One region of the Lysinibacillus sp. VIII_CA genome, then DNA from elsewhere that is predicted to be linked to it. Evidence: riboswitches for the same ligand, from Rfam matches in the RefSeq annotation. Region 1 holds a riboswitch; each other region holds the start of a gene.
What was found. A riboswitch is a leader RNA that binds a small molecule or an ion and turns the genes downstream of it on or off. The one in region 1 is predicted to bind cobalamin.
Positions count from the first base shown of each region.

Region 1 (7,694 bases):
CATTAACTTCTCTTTTTACATCACTGATCACATAGTCACCAGGTACAGAGCGGTTTAACAAGCAATTATGCCATCCTATACCGGGGTTATGGACAGCAGATGATACCGTTTTTAAAGGAATCTCTGATTGAAGTTGTATAAATTGTTCCGTTATTTTAAAATGTTCTTTTTTTATTACAGCTCGCTGTTGATGGTCGCTTGCAGCAGGCATCATTGTAATTTGTGGTTTAGGAATTTCTGGATGAGCATAAGTAGCTACTCGTGCTTGGTAAATTTCTTCTATCTGTGAAGCAATTAATACTTCATGTGGTGCCCCAAAAGCTCTCATTTGTCCACTCTCCATGAGCAATAATTCATCACAATAGAGAGAGGCTAAATTCATATCATGTAATACCATCACTACTGTTAATCCACACTCGACTGCTTCCTTCCGAACCATATCTAAAATTTGACGTTGATGGGCAATGTCTAAATGATTTGTCGGCTCATCTAGCAGTAAAATTTCCGCAGATTGAGCAAGGGCCTGTGCAACAAAAACTCTTTGCTGTTCGCCTCCCGATAAAAATTCCATAGGTGTATGCTCATAACGTTTTATACCTGTTTGCAGCATTGCATGTTGAACCGCTTGTTCATCTTGCTCAGACCAACTTGAAAAAAAGCCCGTTTGATGTGGATAACGTCCAAGCGAAATAGTCTCTCTTACACTGTTTGAGAAAGCATTCGCATGAAGCTGTGGTAAAACAGCCATTTTTTTTGCTAAAGCACGGGCATTGTAGGACAGAATGTTTTGTCCATCAATAGAAATTGTGCCCTCAACAGCTGGTAGAATACCACTCATTACCTTTAATAATGTGGATTTCCCACTACCATTTGGCCCTAATATGCCAAGAATTTTTCCTTTCTCAACCGTAAAGCTTATATCCTTGACGATTGGTACGTCTTCATAACCACCTGATAGATGTTCAACAAAAATCACGCCCGCACCCCCTTGCTTCTCCGTTGTTTATAAAAAATATAGGAAAAAACAGGCGCTCCAATAAATGCAGTAATGACACCAATGGGCAGTTCCCTTGGCAGGATGATTGTTCTTGCGACTAAATCACAAATTATAAGTAATGTTGCACCATTAAAAAATGATAATGGCAGTAAATGACGGTGATCAGAACCCCAAATCATTCTTGTCATATGTGGTACAACCAACCCTACAAAGCCAATTGTGCCTGAAACAGCTACCGCTGCTCCAGTCAGCATAGAACCACCTACTAAAATCAAATACTTACTACGTTTTACATTGACACCTAAATGCTTCGCTCTTTCTTCCCCATATAATAAAACATTAAGCTCACGTCTCTGCGTCCACAGCATAAGGGAACCCACAATAACGAATGGGATAATCATTTGAACATACGGCCAACCACGCATAGATACAGAACCCAGTAGCCAGCCGATTACTTGGCGTAGCTCCTCTCCCGATAAGGCAATCATTAACGAGATTAACGACCCTAAAAATGAACTAAAGATAACGCCCGTTAAAATAAGGGTTTCCATCTTTAGCGAACGGTCTACTATTCTAGCAAAGCTCATAACTACAACCATTGTAATGATTGCGCCTATCATGCTAAAGGTAGGTAAGGCATACAAGCCTACAACAGGTATCGAAATATTAAAAAAAATTGTCATGACTGCACCGACAGAAGCACCGGATGAAATACCTAATGTATATGGATCTGCTAGCGGATTTTTTAGCAAGCCCTGGAAAGCTGCTCCCGCAATAGCGAGGGCAGCCCCTACTAGCCCTGCTAAAAGCACACGAGGCAAGCGAATTTTCCAAAAGATATTGGCAGCCGTTTCATCAACTGACTGATTCCACAGCACTTCTATCGGAATATGAACAGAGCCTATAGCTACGCCACACCAAATGCTAATGATAAAAAGCGTACATGTTAATACATAGGCTGTTACTACTTTTTTCACTTAAATACCTCAGGGTAGATGGCTTTTGCTAACTCCTCAAGACCATCCGCTAAACGCGGTCCTTGACGGCTTGTTGTGCTTTCATCTACTTGCACAATGGCATTATTTTTCACTGCATTTATTGTATCGAAACCAGCACGCTTTGGTATTTTTGTTAAAATATCAGGTACATAGCTATATGTCACCACGATGACATCTGGATTTTTTGTGATAATTTGTTCTGCACTAATTTCATACCAATTATCACCATCTGCTGCTACATTTTTTGCATGAATCATCTCCAGCATTGCGTTCATAAATGTGCCTTGACCAGCTGTATAAATATTAGGTTCATCAGAGGCCTCTACAAAAACATTCTTAGGTTCAACGTCTTTCACTTTCTCCTGTACTGCTTCTACTTTCGCCTTCATGTCAGCAATGATGTTTTCAGCCTCTGGTAATTTCCCTGTGGCACGACCAAGCTGTTCAATCGTTGTATAGGTTTCATTAAAATTCTGGGCATTTTTTACAACAAATACTTTCACGCCCGCCGATTCAAGTTGTGCAATGGCTGATTCTGAAAGAGACATGCTAGATTCATGTGCAAAAACGATGTCTGGCTTTAAGGCAATAATTTGTTCAATATTGTACTCCATGCCACCAACCTTATCCTTTTCAGCTACCTCTGGTGGATAATCGTCATTGTCTGTAACCCCGACTATTTCATCCTTTAAACCTAGGCCAAATAATATCTCTGTATTACTTGGAATAAGTGACACTATTTTCTCAGGAGGGGCCTCTAGAGTCATCTCCTTTCCAATAGCATCCGTTATAGTTATTGGAAATGTTGCTTCTTCCACCTTAGATGTTTCTTGTTGTGTTTGCTCCTCTGTAGCTGCGGACTTATCATTTTTCGCCTCTTGTCCACAAGCTGCTAGCAACCCTATCGTTAAAAATGCCGATACTCCTATTTTCCAAAATTTCTTCATGTGAATCCTCCTTCGTAGATTTGTGCGTTCATGTGTTAGAAGTGTTCTTCCATCAAAATAAGACCCCTCATCTTCGAATGATGAGGGGTCAAAATCGCACCAAAAAACTGATACAAAATCCACCATCCTATCCTCGTAGGCTGTCATGTCTATGCTATAAAGGCAGGTCTCCTGGCTTGTGCTCATTACGTTTTTTCAAGCCTTCCCGAAATTTTCAGTGGCATTATTTGAAAAAACTCACACTTACAGTGGCGGGACCGCATCGGAATTACACCGATTTCCCTTTTCACTTTACATAAGTAAAGAACCTTTATAATATTCAGTTGAATTATATTATACATGAAATTAAAAGAAGTCGCCTCTATATCAAGGCGACTCCAAAGGCTGTTAGACAATTTCATCAAAATACTGTACGGTTTTCATCGAAGCACCAATCGGTCGTAATGACCAAGTTTGCTCTAAATAAACATCCGCAAGTTTTTCATATTTCCCACCAAATTTTTGTGCCCATTCAACTGCGATGACACTTTCATATAAATGAGCCATTTTTTGGGCAACATCCTTTGCTTCAAACGTTTTTGTAGCTTCATCGAGAGCACTAAAAATTTGTAATGTTGCCGATAGTTTAGTTAATTGCTCTTGAACGATTTTCACTAATGAATGGTCTGTTAATACTTCTAATCGCTCGCTCATCTCTTGAACAAACAATTCATGTGCTCTGTATTTATCCACTAAGCGAATAAGCTCCAACGCTAGTATATTAGCCGTACCCTCCCATACAGTCAACACTTGCGCATCCCTTAGTAAGCGTGGTGTTACAAAGTCTTCAATATAGCCATTCCCGCCATGTAGCTCAATTGCTTCACTTGCATAATGAACTGCCTGCTCTGCCGTTTCCTTTTTCATAATGGCAATATATAAACGATTCATTATGATGTCTTGTTCTGTCCCCTGACCACTTGTCACTTTGTCGTATAATTGAATAAGATCAAAAATCGTGGCTACTTCAACATGCAGCTTAGCAGCATATTTACCCAATGTATCCTGAATCATAGGGTACTGTGTTAAAGGTTTACCAAAGGCATATCGATTTGACACATAATGCTTCGCCTCCAAGAAGCCACGGCGCATAATACCAATGGATGCCACTGCATTACAAATTCTTGATAAATTAAGCGCCTCCAACATATAATAAATCCCTTTATTTGGATCACCAACTACATAGGCGAGTGCTCCATCAAACTCTACCTCACCAGATGGAACGGCTTTCACACCTAATTTATCTTTTAGTCGTCGAATACGAAGATGGTTAACCGATCCATCTTCATTTCGCCATGGAACTGCAAATAGAGTTAATCCTTTAGAGCCTGCTTGTGCACCATCTATTCGTGCCAACACCATTGCAACCCCACACATTCCAGCATTAGACGCGAAATACTTTTCACCATAGAGGCGGTACTCATTCCCTACAAGTTTTGCTTCTACTACATTTGCACCAACATCTGAGCCTCCTTGACGTTCTGTTAAAAATGTCGCCCCCTCATATAGCTCTAAATCGCCTGTTGCACAAACATGTGGTAAGAAACGCTGCTTAACTTCTTCCTCTGCATAATGGTCTAATAAATAGGCAGTGGCCATCGTTAATGTCACAGGGCAATAAAAACCGGGCTCTGCATGTGACAGTAAATAACCTTGCGCAAAGCTATAGACATAATTCCCCTTGTGACCTAGTTGGGGAATATCCTTATGCACATAACCAACAATACCCGTATTATATGTCTCTTCAATTGTTTTTTTGTAGCCGTCATTGACCCACACCTCTGAGACCTCTTCACCATAGGCATTATACCTTTGAAGGCGAGGCTCCCCTTGTCGATCGGTATGTTTCGCCCTCACGTCTATAGCATCAGCACATAGCTCACCAAAGTCCGTCAATTCTCGATGCGCATAAGATGAAAATTCTTTATCCAACATCATTTCCAACACTTTCTGAAGCGTTTCATCACCTGTAAAGAAATTGCTTGTACGTGCTATTTCCTGTTGTAAAACTTTCATGCTATCTCACCTCTTGTCCTTTCAAAGATTGCTTTAAAATTTTGCCTGAGGCATTCCGTGGTAGCGCTTCCACTTTTTCAAAAATACGTGGTAATTTATACTTAGCAAGCCGCCCCTCTAAAAAATCTTTTAGAGCATCTTCATCAATATCCTGTTTAGCCGAATAAACAGCCTTCACTGTCTCACCCCATTGTGGATGTGGAACACCAATTACTGCCGCTTCAAATATCCCCTCAAAGCTTAAAAGGCAATCTTCTATTTCTTTCGGGTAAATATTGACTCCACCAGAAATAATCACATCTTTCTTTCGATCAACAATCCAAATAAAACCGTCTTCATCCATACGAGCGAGATCCCCTGTTTTTAACCAGCCGCCTATAAATGCCGCATTGGTTGCCACTTCATCTCTGTAGTAACCGAGCATATTACCCTCACCAAATAAAACGATTTCCCCTACTTCTCCTGCTGGTACATCTTCGCCATGGTCGTTAACAATACGTATCTCTGTACCTAAAGGTGCACGTTGACCAATACTCCCAGCCTTTTCTTCATGCTCCTTACCAAAAAGCAATGATCCACTTGGCCCCGCCTCTGTTAATCCATAAACACATGTTAAATTAGTTGTGCGGAATGACTGTTGAATAAAACGAACTTCGTTTTCGGATAACGGTGCTCCTCCATATACCCACCATTTCATAGAGGACAAATCAGCTGATTGCAATCTTGGCATCTGTGCTGTTAATAAATAAGCAACAGGTGCTCCAAAAAAATGGGTCGTTTTTTCCTGTTCAATGGAATCCATCAATAAGTCTGGCGTGAAAGTTGGTGTTAATACATTTGTAGAACCTACAAGTACACCTGCCATTAAGAATAAATGTAATGGTGCGGAATGGGTTAATGGCATCATCAGCAATATACGGCTTTCAGGCTTGACCTCCATTTCAACTGCAATCATTTGCGCAACCGTTAAAATATTTCGATAGCTAAACAATACGCCCTTCGGTTTCCCAGTTGTACCTGATGTGTACAAAATAGTCGAAGCATCATCCTCGTTTAACTGACATTCAATCGTATGAGCACAGGCACTTTGAATCATTGTTTCATACTGAAGCCAGCCCGCTACTTGCTGCCCTGTTTTAATTTTCAACGGGATTACGGCAATATGCTGGACTGCCGCAAAAATGGCTTCATGAGCAATAATTGCTTTTGCCTCAGCATGCTGTGCCACATACTCTACTTCTTGTAATGTAAACTTAGCATTGACCGGAACGACAATAGCACCCATTCGCTGAATAGCAAAATAGCTCACGACAAACTCTACAACGTTAGGCATAAAAATCAGAACTTTATCTCCCTGCCTTACACCCTGTTCTAATAAAGCATGACTAAAACGGGTCACTTGCTCATCTAAATCATGATAGGTCACTCTTCTACCATGACAAATAACAGCTTCCCTTTTAGGATACTTACGGGCATTACGTGCTAATAAATCGGAACTATTCATCGTGCATCTCTCCCCTTAAAGTCGTTAATTTTTCATTAAACATGCCATGCATTTGTTGTAATTCATTTCTCATTTGCGTAAGCTCAGCTATTTTACTATCAATCTCTTGAATTTTTTGCTCTCCGTATTCAACGGTTCGCTCCAATTGCTGAATCCCAGAGCGATCAAAGTCAAAAAGTAACACCATCTCCTTGATTTCCTCCAATGAAAAGCCGTAACGCTTCCCTCTTAAAATAAGCTTGAGCTTCGCTAATTCTTTTTTCGAAAAGGTTCGTTGATTCGTAGATGAACGTTGAGGACAAAGAAGACCAAGCTCCTCATAATAACGAATTGTGCGTGTGGACACATCGAACTCCTGAGCCACCTCCTGAATCGTCTTCATAATCGTCTCCCCCCTCCTATATGGCATCAGTATACCATTGACGTTAACGTTAACTTCAACAAAATTTTCGCAATTAACAGAAAAATATAGTTCGAAGCAGAAATTTCAGGGTTAGCCGAAACTTTTGTATATCTATCTGCCATTTTTTAATGGTGTTAACCACTTTTATCCATTAAAAAAGCCCCTAACATTTTACCTGTTAGGGGCCAAAATTGATTATTACATTTTTTCTGGTGCTGATACGCCGATTAAACGAAGTGCATTGGCAATTGTTGTACGAACAGCCGTAATTAATGCTAAGCGAGCTTCTGTTAGCTCTTTGTTTGAAGCATCTAATACTTTTTCTGCATTATAGAAGCTATGGAAAGCAGCAGCCGTTTCTTGAATATAGTTTGCGATACGATGTGGTGTACGGTGTTTCGCCGCGTCAGCAACCACTTGTGGGAAATCGCCTATCTTTTTCAGTAAATCAATTTCTTTCTCAGCTGTTAACAGGGTAAGGTTTTCACTTGTAGCAGCAAAACCTTGTTCATTGGCTGAGCGTAAGATTGATGAAATACGTGCATGTGCATATTGTGCATAATACACTGGATTTTCATTGGATTGCGATACAGCAAGGTCAAGGTCAAAGTCCATATGAGAATCGCCTGCTGTTTTTACGAAGAAGTAACGAACAGCATCTAAACCAACCTCTTCCACAAGCTCACGCATTGTTACCGCATTGCCTGTACGTTTAGACATTTTGAATTTCTCACCATTTTTATAAAGCTGAACCATCTGAATTACTTCTACTTCCAATGTATCGCGATCA
Region 1 is NZ_JBNFXM010000009.1:71,808-79,501, reverse strand. Features, by position in the region: gene ACP3VS_RS13820 (adenosylcobinamide amidohydrolase) at 1-976, opposite strand, end outside; gene ACP3VS_RS13815 (FecCD family ABC transporter permease) at 973-1,974, opposite strand; gene ACP3VS_RS13810 (ABC transporter substrate-binding protein) at 1,971-2,942, opposite strand; cobalamin riboswitch at 3,087-3,269, opposite strand; gene ACP3VS_RS13805 (acyl-CoA dehydrogenase family protein) at 3,330-4,997, opposite strand; gene ACP3VS_RS13800 (class I adenylate-forming enzyme family protein) at 4,999-6,501, opposite strand; gene ACP3VS_RS13795 (MerR family transcriptional regulator) at 6,494-6,883, opposite strand; gene argS (arginine--tRNA ligase) at 7,103-7,694, opposite strand, start outside.

Region 2 (7,694 bases), on a different contig from region 1:
TATTAGTTCAAATTGATTTGCAAGCAGGAAAAGAAGAAATACCAACACCAATAGTACCTGAAAATGTATATAGCTTTAATCACTACAAGACTGGTAAATTAATAGTGAATCGTCCAAGCATTTCATTAACGTTAGGGGAAAATACCATTATTAAAAATGGCATTGCAGTATTTAGCCAATATGCCGAATTCCATGGCGAAGGATTTGCAAACAAAACTGTAGTGATCAGTCCTAAAAAAGGCAATGCGATTATTGACTTTAAAGGTACGAAAATTGGTTCCATTATTATTGAAGGAAAAAATGTAAAAGAAATCCGTAATTTACCTGCTGGATCGACCATAACGTATACAAAAGGGGCATCGGCAGAGGAAATTGAATTTAAGTAATGATACTTGCAGGAACAATGTAAAGCATATGCTAATCATACTTTATTTTGATAATTAAACAGTACGGACAGTATTCATGAAGTACAGTAAAAAAATTAGCCATTCCAAACTTTTGGAGTGGCTTTTACTTTTACCTCATTCATAACTAGCCTATAGTAGATTCATTTCTGTGGACAAGAATTCTTTCAACGGCAGATATTTGATGGTCCTATGTATTTTAAATATGAAAACGAAAAAATTGACGAAAAAAAACTAAATAGATATTATAGATATGTTAAGTCTTTAATAGGGCGGTAAGACCCGACAAACTAAACGTTATTTTATGCTACGTAATCCTTAATGAGGTAGTTAAACATTAAGGGTTTAATGACTCATAATTGAAAAGGTATATAACTTTTGCGGTGTCTTTTGCCTTAATTACAGATATTAAAGGTCTATAATATATTTTGATGTGGAGGAAAAAAGGATGAATAAATACGATTGTGTAATTATAGGTGGTGGCCCTGCTGGTTTAAGTGCTGCCTTAACATTGGGAAGGGCGCGCAGAAAGATTGCTATATTTGATAATGGAACTAATCGAAATCGTGTAACTCAAGAGTCGCATGGTTTTTTAACAAGAGATGGGATAAAGCCACAAGAATTTAAGAATATAGCTAGTAAAGAAATAAAATCTTACCCATCTATATCTATGTTAGATCAAACAATTATCGAGATAACTAAAGATGATAAAAGCGGTTTATTTCTTGTCAAAACTTCGGAAAATAAATCATATATGTCTGCAAAAGTATTGTTAGCTACTGGAATACAAGAGGAGTTTCCCCTCCCGCAAATCAGACAATATTATGGTAAAAGCTTGTTTAGCTGTCCTTATTGCGATGGTTGGGAGCTGAGAGACAAGCCATTGGCTATCATAGCAGAAAAAGAGGAGCATATTAAACATATGACCAAATTGGTTTTTAATTGGTCACAGGATTTAATCGTTTTTACGAATGGTCATCAACTTTCCGATAACGTTCAAAGTGAATTTGAACGTAAAAAAATTAAACTGTATACAGAATGTGTAAAAAACTTGCATGGGGAAGATAGTAACTTAATTAGTATTGAATTAGAAACAGGTGAACATATTTTAAGAAGTGGTGGATTTGTCGTACCTAATTTTTATCGTCCAAATAAATTTGCTAAACAGCTAAATTGCCAAGTTGATGAAAATGGGACAATTATTACTGATGGTACTGGACGAACAACAGCGGCTGGAATATATGTTGCAGGTGAAACGGAAAAGGGGGGTGCCTCTTCTTTAATGATCGCTGCTGCGGAAGGTTTTAAGACAGCCTCTAGTATAAATTTGGATATAACAATAGATAGGTTTTAAGTAAAAGGTTAGCTGATGAGTATAGAAAATTCATCAGCTATTTTTGTAAATAAAGGATAAAGTTAATATACCTAGTTGAGCGGACAGAGAAAGAACTTGGATATGTTATACTATGAATACAGAATAACTGGCTAAAGGTACCTGATTATTATGAATAGTTGCAAAGGGACAAGTACAACGAAAAATCTGCAAAGATAGGATATATTGAGTATGATGAATGATTTACATCTTTCTCAAAGTGGGTTGACGATTATGTAGTTTTAGTCATAATTGCATCTTTACTATTATGGAAAGATGCCTTTTTTATGAATAAAATTTCAATTGGGCCTCCGTTATTAGGTAAATAAATGATCAGCATGTATCTTCCTATTTTTTTTATAGTTATATTTTTATATGATTATGTTTTAGCTCTTTCGTTTAAGGTTATGTGAGAAAATATGAATAGTCTCAAATTGATGAACTTTTATTTCGCGATTTACTTTTTATATAAAGGATGGTACACTTAAAACTATTGAAAAACAATATATTGTGTTCGTTTTGTATAGGTACTACTATATGTAGTTTAATAGGGAAGTTCGGTACTATTCCGACGCTGTCCCCGCAACTGTAAAGCTGACGATGATTGTAACCACTGTGCATTCGCATGGGAAGGAAATCAGAGATTGAAGCAAAGCCAGGAGACCTGCCTTTATAAAACAAATTTATCATTTCTTCGGGGATTAAGAGATGGGAACGTCAGTATTTTTAGTATGTTAACGTTTCCATGTAAGCTATCTCTTTAGAAGAGGTAGCTTTTTTATTTTATGAAAAGAGGGATTACTATGAAACTTTATACGAAAACAATCTGTCCAAAATGCCTTTGGGTAAAATCCGAATTACAACGAGCAGGACTTGAAGCAGAAATTGTTAATATTGATCACGATGAACAAGCTAAACAAACAATTATTGATGCAGGTTTTTTAAGTGTGCCTGTTTTAGAGGTGGATGAAACATTTATAGGGGATGTTCAGGAAATTGTTTCTCGTATTGAGATGATTACACTATGATCGTTTACGCTAGTCGTACAGGAAATGTCCGCAATGTAGTATCTAAACTAAGGGCAGAATCTATTGAACTCTCAGAGGAATTAAGCTTGAATAAGCCTTATCTTTTAATTACATACACAGATGGTTTAGGCGACATTCCAGCAAAAGTGCAACGTTTCTTAGATAAAAACAGAGATTTTTGTAAAGGAGTAGTTGCTAGTGGCAACAGTAACTTTGGACATCATGTATTTGGCGCAGCAGGAGAGAAAATTGCTACTACCTATCATGTACCATTAGTGAGGAAATTAGATTTGCGCGGCAATCAAACAGATTATGAAGCTATACAAACGTTTTATGAAACGAGGGTAATGGGATGAAAACTTATTTAAAGCTTAATAATGACGTACTGAATCGTTATAGTACAACGGGGCTACTAGAGTTAGAAAAGGATCGTGAGGCTACGCGCCGCTACTTTTTAGAATATGTCAACGTACGTTTACGTTACTTTATAGATATAGAGGAAAAAATCCGCTATTTAGTTGATGAAGGCTACTACGAAAAAGCTTTTATCGACATGTACGAGATGGATTTTATTAAAAAGTTGTACAAAAAAGCGTATGATTATAATTTCCGTTTCCCATCATTTATGAGTGCTAGCAAATTTTATGACAGCTACGCTATGAAAAGTCGTGATGGAGAAGAAATCTTAGAAAAATATGAGGACCGGATTGTCATTATTGCCTTGTACTTGGCACAGGGGAACACGGTACTAGCAGAACGTTCTGTAGAAGCGATGATGGAAGCCTATCAACCTGCAACGCCTACTGCATTAAATAGTGGGAAGAAAGCTCGTGGCGAATTAGTAAGTTGCTTTAAATTATCCATGGATGACTCCATGAATAGCATCGCTGAAAATATTGGTTATTGTTTAGAGCTATCACGTCTAGGTGGAGGGGTCGGGGTCAACTTAACGGATTTACGTCCTTTAGGTGATCCAATTAAAGAAATACTAAATCGTGCAAGTGGTGTGATTCCAGTGGCGAAACTATTAGAAAATTCTTTTAGTTATTCTAATCAGCTTGGTCAGCGTAATGGCTCAGGAGTTGTTTACCTTAATATTTTCCATGCAGATATAGAGAATTTTATTTCATCAAAAAAACCAAATGCTGATGATAAAATTCGCCTCGCAACACTATCAACAGGTATTATTATACCAAGTATTTTCTTCGAACTGATGAAGCGTGATAAAGATATAGTGTTATTTAGTCCATATGATATTTTTAAAGTATATGGTAAACGAATGTCGGAAATTTCAATTTCTGATATGTACTATGAACTACTAGATAATCCTAAAATCCGTAAAATTAAACGTTTGAATGCGCGTAGACTCTATACAGAGGTAAAAAAAGCTCAATTCGAATCCGGTTATCCCTTTGAAATTTTTGATGATAATGTTAATGACGTACATCCACTAAAAAATATCGGTCGCGTAAAAATGTCAAACTTATGTACTGAAATCTTGCAAGTTCAAGAAACTAGTGTTATCACAGATCAAGATCAACCTAACGAATATGGGTTAGATGTGTCGTGTAATTTAGGGTCAATTGATATCCACGCAGCGAGTAAAGTAAATGATTTTGAAGCATTAATCGATACAGCTATGCACTTATTAACAAATGTATCCCAAATGACGCACATCAAAAATGTTCCGTCGGTCGCAAAAGCCAATCAATTAATGCACTCAGTAGGTCTAGGGTGTATGAATCTCCATGGACATCTTGTTACGGAGGGAATTATGTATGGCTCGAAAGATTCTATTCATTTCATGGACCGCTTTATGGAAGCAATGAACTATTATTCTCTAAAATCATCGATGGAAATGGCTAAAGAAAAAGCAGAAACGTTCTATCGATTTGAAGATAGCGATTATGCTTCAGGTATCTATTTTGATCAATATGTAAATAAGACTGAAGAAGAGCTTTCACCTGCTGTATTAAAAGCACTCGGAAACATTCCAATCATTACTAGTAAAATGTGGGGATTATTAAAGCAAGATGTTATGCAATATGGCTTATTCCATTCATATCGTTTAGCTATAGCACCAACTGGTAGTATTTCGTACATTCGTAGCTGTACGGCCTCCATCTCTCCATGTACAGAACGTGTAGAGGTTCGTGATTATGCAGATAGTCGAACAATTTATCCAATGCCACATTTAACAAATGAAAACAGTCATCTATATGTAGAGGCCTATGATGTTGATCCTTATGATTTAATTGATTTATACGCAGCTTCTCAAAAACATGTTGACCAAGGTATTTCAATGACTCTTTATGTCACTGATAATTGGACAACAGAACAACTAGCTAAAGTATACATTTATGCATGGGTTAAAGGGATTAAGTCCGTTTACTATGTTCGTCAACGATTACAAAGCTTAGAGGAGTGTGTAGCATGTCAAATATAGTGTATGAGGCAGTCAACTGGAACAAAGCAACAAGTGAACTGGCCCAAATTTTTTGGGACCAGCAATGGAAGCAAATTTGGTTTCCCGAAGAAATTGCAGTGAGTAAAGATATTCAACAGTGGAAAAGTTTTGAGCATCAGGACACGTATAAAAAAGTGTTTGCAGGATTAACCTTGCTGGATACCGTTCAGACAAATATTGGGATGAATCGTGTTGCTGCTTATACAGATGATTTACAGGAAAAGGCTGTATTAACCGTTTTTGATGCATTTGAGGCAATACATGCTAAATCATATTCTTATATATTTACAACGCTTTGTACAAACGAGGAAATAGACGAGCTCTTTGAATGGGTAAAGAAAAATGAATATTTACAATATAAGGCAAATAAAATAGCGGATATTTATAATAGTATTGAAGAAGGGGACGCTGAGAGCTTATGGAAAGCGATGTTTTCATCCGTTATGCTTGAATCCTTCCTTTTCTATTCTGGCTTTTTCTACCCATTATACTTAGGTGGGCAAGGTTTTTTAAGAAACAGTGCTGAAATTATTTCCCTCATTTTGCGCGACGAATCCATTCATGGTGTTGCAGTAGGATTTTTTGCTCAAAATCTATATAAGCAATTTTCAAAAGAAAAGCAAGAAGCTTTACAATTATGGGGCTATGAATTACTGCTGGATTTATATCAGAATGAAATGAAATATACAGAGGACATTTATGCGGAGACAGGATTATCGCCTGAGGTAAAAGCCTATGTGCGTTATAATGCAAATAAAGCCTTAATGAATGTTGGTTTTGAAGCTATGTTTCCTGAAGAAGAAGTGAATCCAATCGTTATGAATGGAATTCGTAATGAGGGCTCCACATATGATTTCTTTTCACAAAAGGGGGCTACCTATGCTAAGGCAAAAGTAGCGCCAATTACAGATGACACATTTAATTTTAATCGTTAGGATGAAGAACAATGAATGTAGAAGTAAAAATCAAAAGAATGCATGAAGATGCAATGCTACCCATGCAAGCTAACCCTGGCGATGCTGGGATGGACCTCTATTCCATTGAAACTGTAGAGATACCTGCTGGTGGGACTAAATTAATTAAAACAGGAATTCAAATTGAATTACCAAAAGGAACGGAAGCACAAATTCGACCAAGAAGTGGACTAGCCTTAAAACATAGTATTACAGTGCTCAATAGCCCAGGAACAATCGATGAAGGCTATAGAGGGGAAATCGGTGTAATTTTAATTAATCATGGTCAAGATACGTTCTTCGTAGAAAAATCTATGCGAATTGCCCAGATGGTGATTCAATTTGTCCCTACTATTCAACTCTTGGAAGTTAATGAATTATCTCAAACGGTTCGTGGAACTTCGGGATTTGGAGCGAGTGGTACAAAATAAGATTAAGTTTTCAATAGGCGTTTGTAAGGATTGAGTTTGGTATGTACTGAACTCAATCCTTTTTATTTTTCCCTAGAATAATCTAATCAATTTATATTTAAACATAGGTTGTCACATTTGTGTAACGTAGGTTCAGTAGGATTTATATGAGGTGATAATATGGCAGAAGAGTTTGGCATTAACCGAATGGTTGCTGGAGCGGATCAATATATCAAGTATTTAATGGATATTTTTAATGATTATGGCTGTCATTGGGCATTTTATGCATTTCGTGAAGGTACGTGGGATGGTATAGATTTTGAATTAGGTAATAAACCTGTCGGGGAGGCATATTGGAATGCGAAGGCTAATAGAGAGCTACCCTATAGACAAGCAATAGAAGTAGATAATTCTATTTGGGAGGTCTTGAAAATAGATAGCAAGTAATATGGTTTGTTCGCTAAGATCAAATAAAAAGTATATGAGTAGTACAAACCATCGTTTGTACTACTTTTTCACATGACGTTCAGAGCTCTAAATCATGACATCTATTCAATCAATATATTGCTGCTGGAATTAGATAGTAAGCTGTATATCATCTAGTTCCGAAAATAATTACGTGCTAGTAGAGTGGCAGAATGATATTCAGCAGGCAATTCATCCTCAAAAAAAATAGCCTCTACGGGACAAACTAATTCACAAGCGCCACAATCGATACAGATATCAGGGTTAATGACATATTGTGTATCTGTATTTACAATGCAATTTACGGGACAGACATCTAAACAAACGGCTGCTTTTTCATCCCTACATAATTCTGTAATTACAAAGGCCATTATAAATCCTCCCCTAATTGATGTTTTAATTCTTCAGGCGAGTGCTTCCAATACTGTTCATTAAATTCAGATAAAAATTGGAAAAGTAGTTTTTTTGAATTGGGATCGACATGACTTAGGATAAATGTCCCTTTAAGTGCTTTATCTAAATAATTTACTTGCTCTGGCAACGATTTATAGCCAAGTTTAATGCGTCGTTCTTCCTTTGCTACCCGTACTTCACT
Region 2 is NZ_JBNFXM010000012.1:82,863-90,556, reverse strand. Features, by position in the region: gene ACP3VS_RS16170 (chitobiase/beta-hexosaminidase C-terminal domain-containing protein) at 1-386, shown strand, start outside; gene ACP3VS_RS16165 (NAD(P)/FAD-dependent oxidoreductase) at 853-1,758, shown strand; cobalamin riboswitch at 2,285-2,462, shown strand; gene ACP3VS_RS16160 (glutaredoxin family protein) at 2,580-2,804, shown strand; gene nrdI (class Ib ribonucleoside-diphosphate reductase assembly flavoprotein NrdI) at 2,801-3,160, shown strand; gene nrdE (class 1b ribonucleoside-diphosphate reductase subunit alpha) at 3,157-5,250, shown strand; gene nrdF (class 1b ribonucleoside-diphosphate reductase subunit beta) at 5,238-6,206, shown strand; gene dut (dUTP diphosphatase) at 6,218-6,655, shown strand; gene ACP3VS_RS16135 (hypothetical protein) at 6,815-7,081, shown strand; gene ACP3VS_RS16130 (indolepyruvate ferredoxin oxidoreductase subunit alpha) at 7,234-7,470, opposite strand; gene ACP3VS_RS16125 (YwhD family protein) at 7,470-7,694, opposite strand, start outside.
Region 2: linked by a shared signal. The riboswitch ahead of ACP3VS_RS16160 (glutaredoxin family protein) and the one ahead of ACP3VS_RS13810 (ABC transporter substrate-binding protein) in region 1 are both predicted to bind cobalamin.

Region 3 (7,694 bases), on a different contig from region 1:
TTGGGCATACGCTGACTCTTTCACGGTAATGGATGAAGTCCATTCAACATCTCCATAAATAATCGGAGGCTTCACACAGCGAGAACCATACGAAACCACCCATGCTTTTTCAGTAAAGGCAAAGCCCGTCAGTTTTTCACCGAAATACTCGACCATGTCTGTCCGTTCAAATTCTCCATGAACCAGTACATCTATATCCATATCCTCCTGCAAGTGAATCCAGCGCTTTGTTTCCAGTTCAATAAATGCTTCATAGTCTGTATTCGATATTTGTTTCTTTCGCCAAGCATTCCGATTTCTCTTCACCTCATCAGATTGAGGAAAGCTACCGATTGTTGTTGTAGGGAATAGTGGTAAGGCTAACGCCTGCTGCTGTAATTTTTGACGTTGACTAAAATCACTATGTCGCTCAAAATCCTTTGTGGAGACGGATTGAACGGCTTGCTGGATCATCTTATTTTGACGAATCGGATGATTTTTTAGTGCTTCAATGGCTTTCATACTTTCTGAGAAATTATGACGTCGAGTTCCGTTTTGACCCTTTCTATATTTAGTTAGCTCAGTAATCTCTTCGATTTTTTCATCGGCAAACGCCAGTGCTTGTTTGAGAACAGGGTCCAACTTCTTTTCAAATGAAGTAGATATTGGTACATGTTGCAGGTTACTTGAAGGTTGAATCCACAATTCCTTAGCATCACTTAGTTTTTCAATTGCTTGAATCATGGCATTCGCTTCCGCTAGGTTTGAACGCCATATATCACGACCATTGACCACCCCAATGGCTAAAACTTTATCTGGAGGGAAACCATATTGTCGAAGTGACTCCATATTCCCTTTATAGCCATGTACAAAATCTAAGCCAAATCCTTGTACAGGCAGTGTAATTAATGTTTCATAGGAGCATAATGCTTCAAAGTATGTTTGTAGCATTAGTTTTGCTGCTGGAACTGTCATCATCAATTGAGCATAGATTTCTTGAACTAGCTTCAGTTCTGCTGAGTCAAGTGTCGTCACTAAAGAAGGCTCCTCTATTTGAATCCATTCGGCACCTGCATCTACTAATTCTTGAATAATCTGGGCATAGAGAGGTATTAAGGCTAATAAGTATTCGACCTGCGTTAATTTATTGTAGCCCTTAGTGAGCTTATAAAATGTATAGGGGCCAATAAGTGTCGGCTTCGCCATAATACCGAACGCTTCCTTTGCCTCTAAAAAGTCGGCTAATACCTTATTTTCTGTTAGCTGCAACGGTTGTCCTTCATACTCAGGAACAATGTAGTGATAGTTGGTATTAAACCATTTGGTCATTTCACTAGCTACTGCTGAATGATTTCCTCTCGCTACACTGTAGTAGGTATGTAAATCTACCCTTCCACCTTGCCAGTTAAAGCGCTTCGGTACTAAGCCGAACATTAAGGCAGTATCCAACATTCTATCGTACAATGTGAAATCTCCTACTGTCACCACATCTATGCCGAGTTGTAGCTGCTTTTCAATTCTTGATAAACGAATACTTTTTAGTGTAGCCTGAAAATCCTCTTCCGTTAGTTCTTGACGCCAAAATGCTTCTAATGCCTTCTTCCATTCGCGATCATCTCCGATATATGGGTAGCCAATGAGTGTACTAGTATAAGTCATCTTTCATCTCCCTTTCATCAAAAAAATTACTTCTAGCTTGCTCTACAAATTTGGTTATCCACATGCTAGTTTCGTTGCCCTATATGAAAACCAGTGGGATTCACTTTGCAATATTAGCATGATAAAAAGCCATTCTCCTTTTTGGAAAATGGCTGCATAGTAAAATTATTAATACAAAAACAATACGAAAAAAAAGAACTTCCGTATACATCATCTGTTTTTGCACAGTGCCTATTGGTCACTATTCACCACCTATTTCCACGTAGGTATTTGGTGTGTACTAGAAATTGGCAGGTCTCCTGGCTTCTCATCAACACGTCTCACAGCCTTCCCAGTTTCCCAGTGGCATTTGTGATTTGCTCCGAATTACAGTTGCGGGACAGCGTCGGATTTGCACCGACTTCCCTTTTAAGCCAAACTTTCATCTGGCACCATTTCTTACACTATATTCAGTTATACCCCTACTATACCATATATTTCAGAATAGTAGAAATTGTTTTTATATAAAAATTTATCTATTTACTTTGTTTTTAATTGTCAACAACTTGACCCTTACCCTTAGTGATAATGCCTTAATGATGTTTGTTGGCTTTAAGACTACTATTTCTTCTATTCGCTACCCCAAAAAATCAGATAACTAACAATGTAAAGCAGCAAAGAATTTTTCTAGACTTTTACACAATCAGGAAGTCTTAGTAAAAGTTGTTTACAAACAACTTAAAAAATGATATACTTACAAAGTAAAAAATTCTTAAGGAGGTCGAATGAAATGTTCGTTATCGCTAAATTAATGTCATTGGTAGTTACAACTTCAGTAAAAATGAAAATCACACATTCGACCAGATCGGAATGGATCGCTTAAGTTTTTTGTAATTAAGTATACCCATACCGCAGGGAGAAGTGTGCCCCTGCGGTATTTTTGTGTCTTTTTTCACCGTAGAGGAGTCTCTCTGCGGTTTTTTTCATTCCTCATGGTAATTTAAGGAGGTGATAATAAATGATGTTAAACATTTTTGCTCTTACGATAACTATTACAAAACGTGAGATTTCTATTGAAAAAGCACTTCAACATGAAAATGCGAAAAAAATCTTTGAAGAGAACAGAAGAAAAGTAGAAAATTATATTCGTATTCGTCAATATTAATGTTGTAATTTCAAAAAACAGGAAAGGTGGGAATAGAAATGATTTATATGATCAAAAGACGATATGCAGTTTTATGGCTGGAGAAAGACACAACCACCAGATGAAGTAATATTTTATAATCCCTGTAAAGCTAACCCGTTCTAATCTAGGACGGGTTGCTTCAGGAGATATTTTGCACTTTTCAAGCGATTTTTTACACATACCACTTGTTGTATTTTAGAAAATACGGCATTACAATGTTCGAAAAATTCTAATTCTACAAAGCGTAATTCCTCGATACTAAAATTGAATGTGGCAATTTAGCCTAATTCAATTATTCTACTCCATTAGCCATCCATGTAACAAAAAACAGCGCTTCTCAGCAAAATCCATGGATTAGGACAACCACTTAATCCTTTAACTGATAGAAAACCTGTTTAATTTTGCCTCAGTGCCAAGTATGGCAGTATTAAGCTCATTTCCTCGGCTATCTTGTCCCCTTCTGAAATAGAGACTGCGTAAAAAATTCTTGCTGTTCACGCGAGCAATCACCTGACTGCGACTTCTCGGCAAATTGCAGCATTGCGCTAAGCAGCTAATCCAATCAGCAATTTCTTGATGTGGAAGTAATTCTTTGTCAATCATTGTATCCACGATATTGACCAACCGCTCATCATCCTCATCACTAAAAATATGTATTCCATTATGGAGCATGCTAGATATAGCGACAAGCACCTCACGTAGCATTGCAACGCTGCTCTCCTCGCACTGCACCAGCTCAACAAAAACATCTGCACCGTGAGACGCGCTGTGAGCCCAGCCTCCTACTGAAAGGTAACCCCGCAGATCCTTCTCCTCCTTGTAATAACGGAGCATGTCTCGCATTAATTGCTCAATTTCTTCTTGAGTTAAAAATGGATTCTGTCTGTGGCGTTGTATAATCAAAGCGATAGGCAAGGCAGAAAACGTCCTTGTAAAAACTGACTGATCCTCCTCACTGCCAATTTTATAGAACAAATGGTTCTCATCCGTCAGAACAGTTAAGAGACTACGCAACTCCTCTTCACTGAACCTATTCTCTTCCTTAATCCACATATAAAACATCGGATAAATCAAGTTATCCCGCAATTCTGGCTGAGGATCACCGATATATTGAAGTAACAAAGGTAAGAAATCTTGATGCTGCTCACCTTCGCCTAACTGATACGCATTCTCCTCAATTCTTTGTAAATCCTCCATAAGTTTAAACCTTATGTCGCTCATTTTCCCATCTCCTTTAACATGAATATAATCTCTTCTATTACAATATCAGGCTCATCATGATGTATATAATGTCCACTACGACTAGCAATCCGGAACTTACTAGACGTTGACAGCCATTGGAATTCTGCTTGTAGACTTTGTTCAATTCCTAATATTTCTTGTGAGGGCCATCCACCTTCATTTTCATTAGTATCGGGTAAACCTCTTGTAATAATTGAGAGAGGGATATCACTTTGGTTTGAATAATCAACGATTTGCTTATAACTCTGTATTTTATCAATTTTCTCACTATTTAACATAGGGTTCTCGAAATATTCCCTATTTCCTGCAAGTAGATTTTCTGGTAGAACCTTTTCATAGGCAAGTTCTTTATATTCCGGTGCAGCGTCAACCAAAACCATACCACAGATGTCCAGCGGATAAAGACTGGTATACAATCTGGCGACCAATCCACCAAAGGAATGGCCTACTAATATATAAGGCTTCTCCACATCAAGCGCTTGTACCAATTCGGAGAGCTCCTCAACAAGATCACAGCAAGTTCGCGTAACAGCTACGTCTTGACTCCTGCCAATACCCGCCCTGTCATAGGACAAGGTTGACGTTTCTTCCGATATTCGATCTTGGACCTTTTTCCATGTTTCATGGCTATCGCCTAACCCGGCAATAAAGATTACGCTGGGTGTATTTTTACGATATTTATTGAACCGTATACGCCTATTATAGAAATTGATTATCTTTTTATGTCGTATCGTCATTTTAATCACCTAATTAAATTATAAGCTTTACATTATTATTTCTACAATATAAAAAAGGTCCGTTTATGCAACTAAGGGGTAATTTTCCAAAGCCCTTCATTGCCGTTAAGTGCTTAGAAAAAGTGGATAGTATTGTTTATAAAAATGGTTATTGGATTCGTTAAATATGTTAGCGCTTATATTCGGGCTGTTCTAAAATAATTGGATTTGGATTGCTAAGTACCCATTGCACTGCTAACTCGCATAGTCTCGCAGGCTCCTTATCTCCATCACCTTTGTAAAGTTCTTTCGCTAAAGTGATAGATTCCTGAAGTGCAGCGGGATGTAATGGTGTACCTAAGCTAATGTAATGGTTCAAACTTTTGAGCATTTTACGAAAATCATTATCCCAGTTGATGCCGCCATTATGTAAAATTTCGTATGAGACTTTACCAGTAATACGAATAACCTCTCCTTGTACAGTTTGGGCATGTCCTTGCGAAGGAATTAGTAAATCCCAAAGTTCATTATGTTGTGCCTGCCAGCCCTTTGTACATACTGTTATTTTAGACTTACCATCATGCGTTTTTCGCTTCTCTACAGGTGAAACATCAAATAGCTCATAAAGACGGGAAAGTGCCTCATCCGTTTCTTTCAAATATTCTTTATTAAAACCTTCTCTATGAAATTCAAAGTCTTTTCCAATTCGCTTAATAGAATTTTTCATTTCCGGCGTTACAGCTATACCTGCGCTCAAAAAAATCTCAGAAATTTCCACTAGATCAACAATATTTATATTTCTGCATACTGCTAAAGCTTTGTCCAAAGGCGTCTCATTCAACATATTTACCGCTCTTATATTTGCTCCTTTAGAAACCAATGTGCGCACCGCATTTGGTTTAAAAAAAGCAGCCGCAGCAAATAAAGGTGTTTCATTTTGATAATCCAAGGCTTCTATATCCGCATCTAACTCAAGAAGCAATTCAATATTCCCCCGCCAATTTATTGCCTGATTATGTAAAGCTGTTCTTTTGTAATTGTCTCTCGCATTTATATTTGCTCCCTGTTCCGCCAGCCAGCGAACCAATTCATCCGGTACATCGAAAAAGCTTAAGGCTGTTGTTTTACTATAACCGCCATATGCATCTAGCTCGCATTTGGTAAATACCGCTTGTAATGCCGCAATATCACCTGCTTCAATTAGTTCACTAAAATTTTTCGGTAACGTTTTTCTCTTCCTCGCCATATGTATTTTCCTCCTCACATTAGATTTTTGAATACAATTCATCACGTCATTTACTAACTATATACCATTCTATATTTTACCATGTTTTAATTTCTTTTTTGGCATGGAGGAGGGATTGGTTGTGTCAACTATCCATAATACTAAAAAAGGCTGTTCAATCACTGAACGTTTTGAACAGCACTCTTCTTATTCACTTTGCCATTTCAGTTTTACATCCTCCTCTAAACAACCGAGTTGATTGAAATGGTTGGCAATAATATTAAAATACATATTTTCATCTGTGTTTATATCGACTTTACGAAGCACATCATTAGCGATATGTGCGGCATCCTTTCCTAATGCAAAGATTGTGTTGAAGGCACGCACACGTATATTTTGGTCTAAATCAAACATAGCAGATAACAGCTCATCAGCCGGTATAGGCTCACTAAAATGAGCATATGGATCTTCATAAGTAGCACAATAAATCCGCTCTCTTGCCTCCTCAAAAGTATCACCTAGTAATACTCCTCCAGCAAAAATCCCATTATCCGATTGCGAAATATTAGCCATATTAATCTCTACAAAATGCGTATCTTTTACAATATAATGTTTATCATCTAGGTTTAGTGCAATAACATAATCATCCCACGTAGCGACTCCTCCTGGTTCAATATAAACTGCAGGACGATACAAGTATTTTGCTGTCACATCTTTGAAGAAAATCGTACATTCAGCATAAGGGCTACCAAAGCTAGATAAAACTCGTAAGGCATATCTACCTTCAAACTTTATTAGTTCGTCATACACGTAATAGCCTTCAAGATCACCCTCTATATGGGCATCATGAAAAACTAATTGGACCATTGACTCGACTGTAAACCCGTTACTCATATCTAATAAAAGCATAAAATTATTTCCTTGTTGCTCAGCATTCAAAATTTCTCCATCGTGCAATGATTGTGAAAAAACAGTTTTTGCAGACGAATGAAAGCTTTCCACAATTGCTTCACGCTCTTCATAAATAGCATTACTCTTAGTTATGAACTGCTCAATTGTCACATTGCACCACTCTTGAAACTCTTTCATTAAAGTATCATTTCCAAATAGAGTTCGTTCAATCATTCCGGATTGAAACTTTTGTGGTAAGACATCTATATACGCAGTTAAATACTCGTATAAATGATCTTCAAATTCGCCATCGAACTCCTCTTCAAATGGATATGTTTGTGCTGCGTTGAATACTTCCTGACGTTCACGTGTTAAGAAAAACATCATCCCACTCCTTTTAGCTGTAATGCCTGTTATTTAAAGTATATGAACGATAAAAAAATGTAGTTTTAAAGTGTCTAATATACAGGTTTCTATGCTGAGTACACACTCAGCATACTCTTGAAAAGTACTTATAGTAGACCTGTTTATGTATTGCATAAATAGCTGTTTAAAGAATATTTCATTGAATTCAAAATTTGGTTTTGGAAATTTATCTAAAATGAATATGTAGTGAATTTAGTACTATTTCTTAAAACATTATTTATTTTTGCCACAAGCCATCACGGCAGCTATTGAAATAATCACGCCCATACCCATTAAAAAAATAACATCTCCTCATTTCAAAAAAACAGCCCACCAAACCAAATAATACCAAATTTTCAGCCATTTAAAAGCTCGTAGTTGTATGTAATTTTATTTCTATACCCAGCTCTAT
Region 3 is NZ_JBNFXM010000006.1:98,535-106,228, reverse strand. Features, by position in the region: gene metE (5-methyltetrahydropteroyltriglutamate--homocysteine S-methyltransferase) at 1-1,638, opposite strand, end outside; cobalamin riboswitch at 1,911-2,089, opposite strand; gene ACP3VS_RS10740 (YrzI family small protein) at 2,636-2,782, shown strand; gene ACP3VS_RS10735 (DUF2785 domain-containing protein) at 3,179-4,024, opposite strand; gene ACP3VS_RS10730 (alpha/beta fold hydrolase) at 4,021-4,782, opposite strand; gene ACP3VS_RS10725 (ankyrin repeat domain-containing protein) at 4,952-6,007, opposite strand; gene ACP3VS_RS10720 (DUF4085 family protein) at 6,194-7,261, opposite strand.
Region 3: linked by a shared signal. The riboswitch ahead of metE (5-methyltetrahydropteroyltriglutamate--homocysteine S-methyltransferase) and the one ahead of ACP3VS_RS13810 (ABC transporter substrate-binding protein) in region 1 are both predicted to bind cobalamin.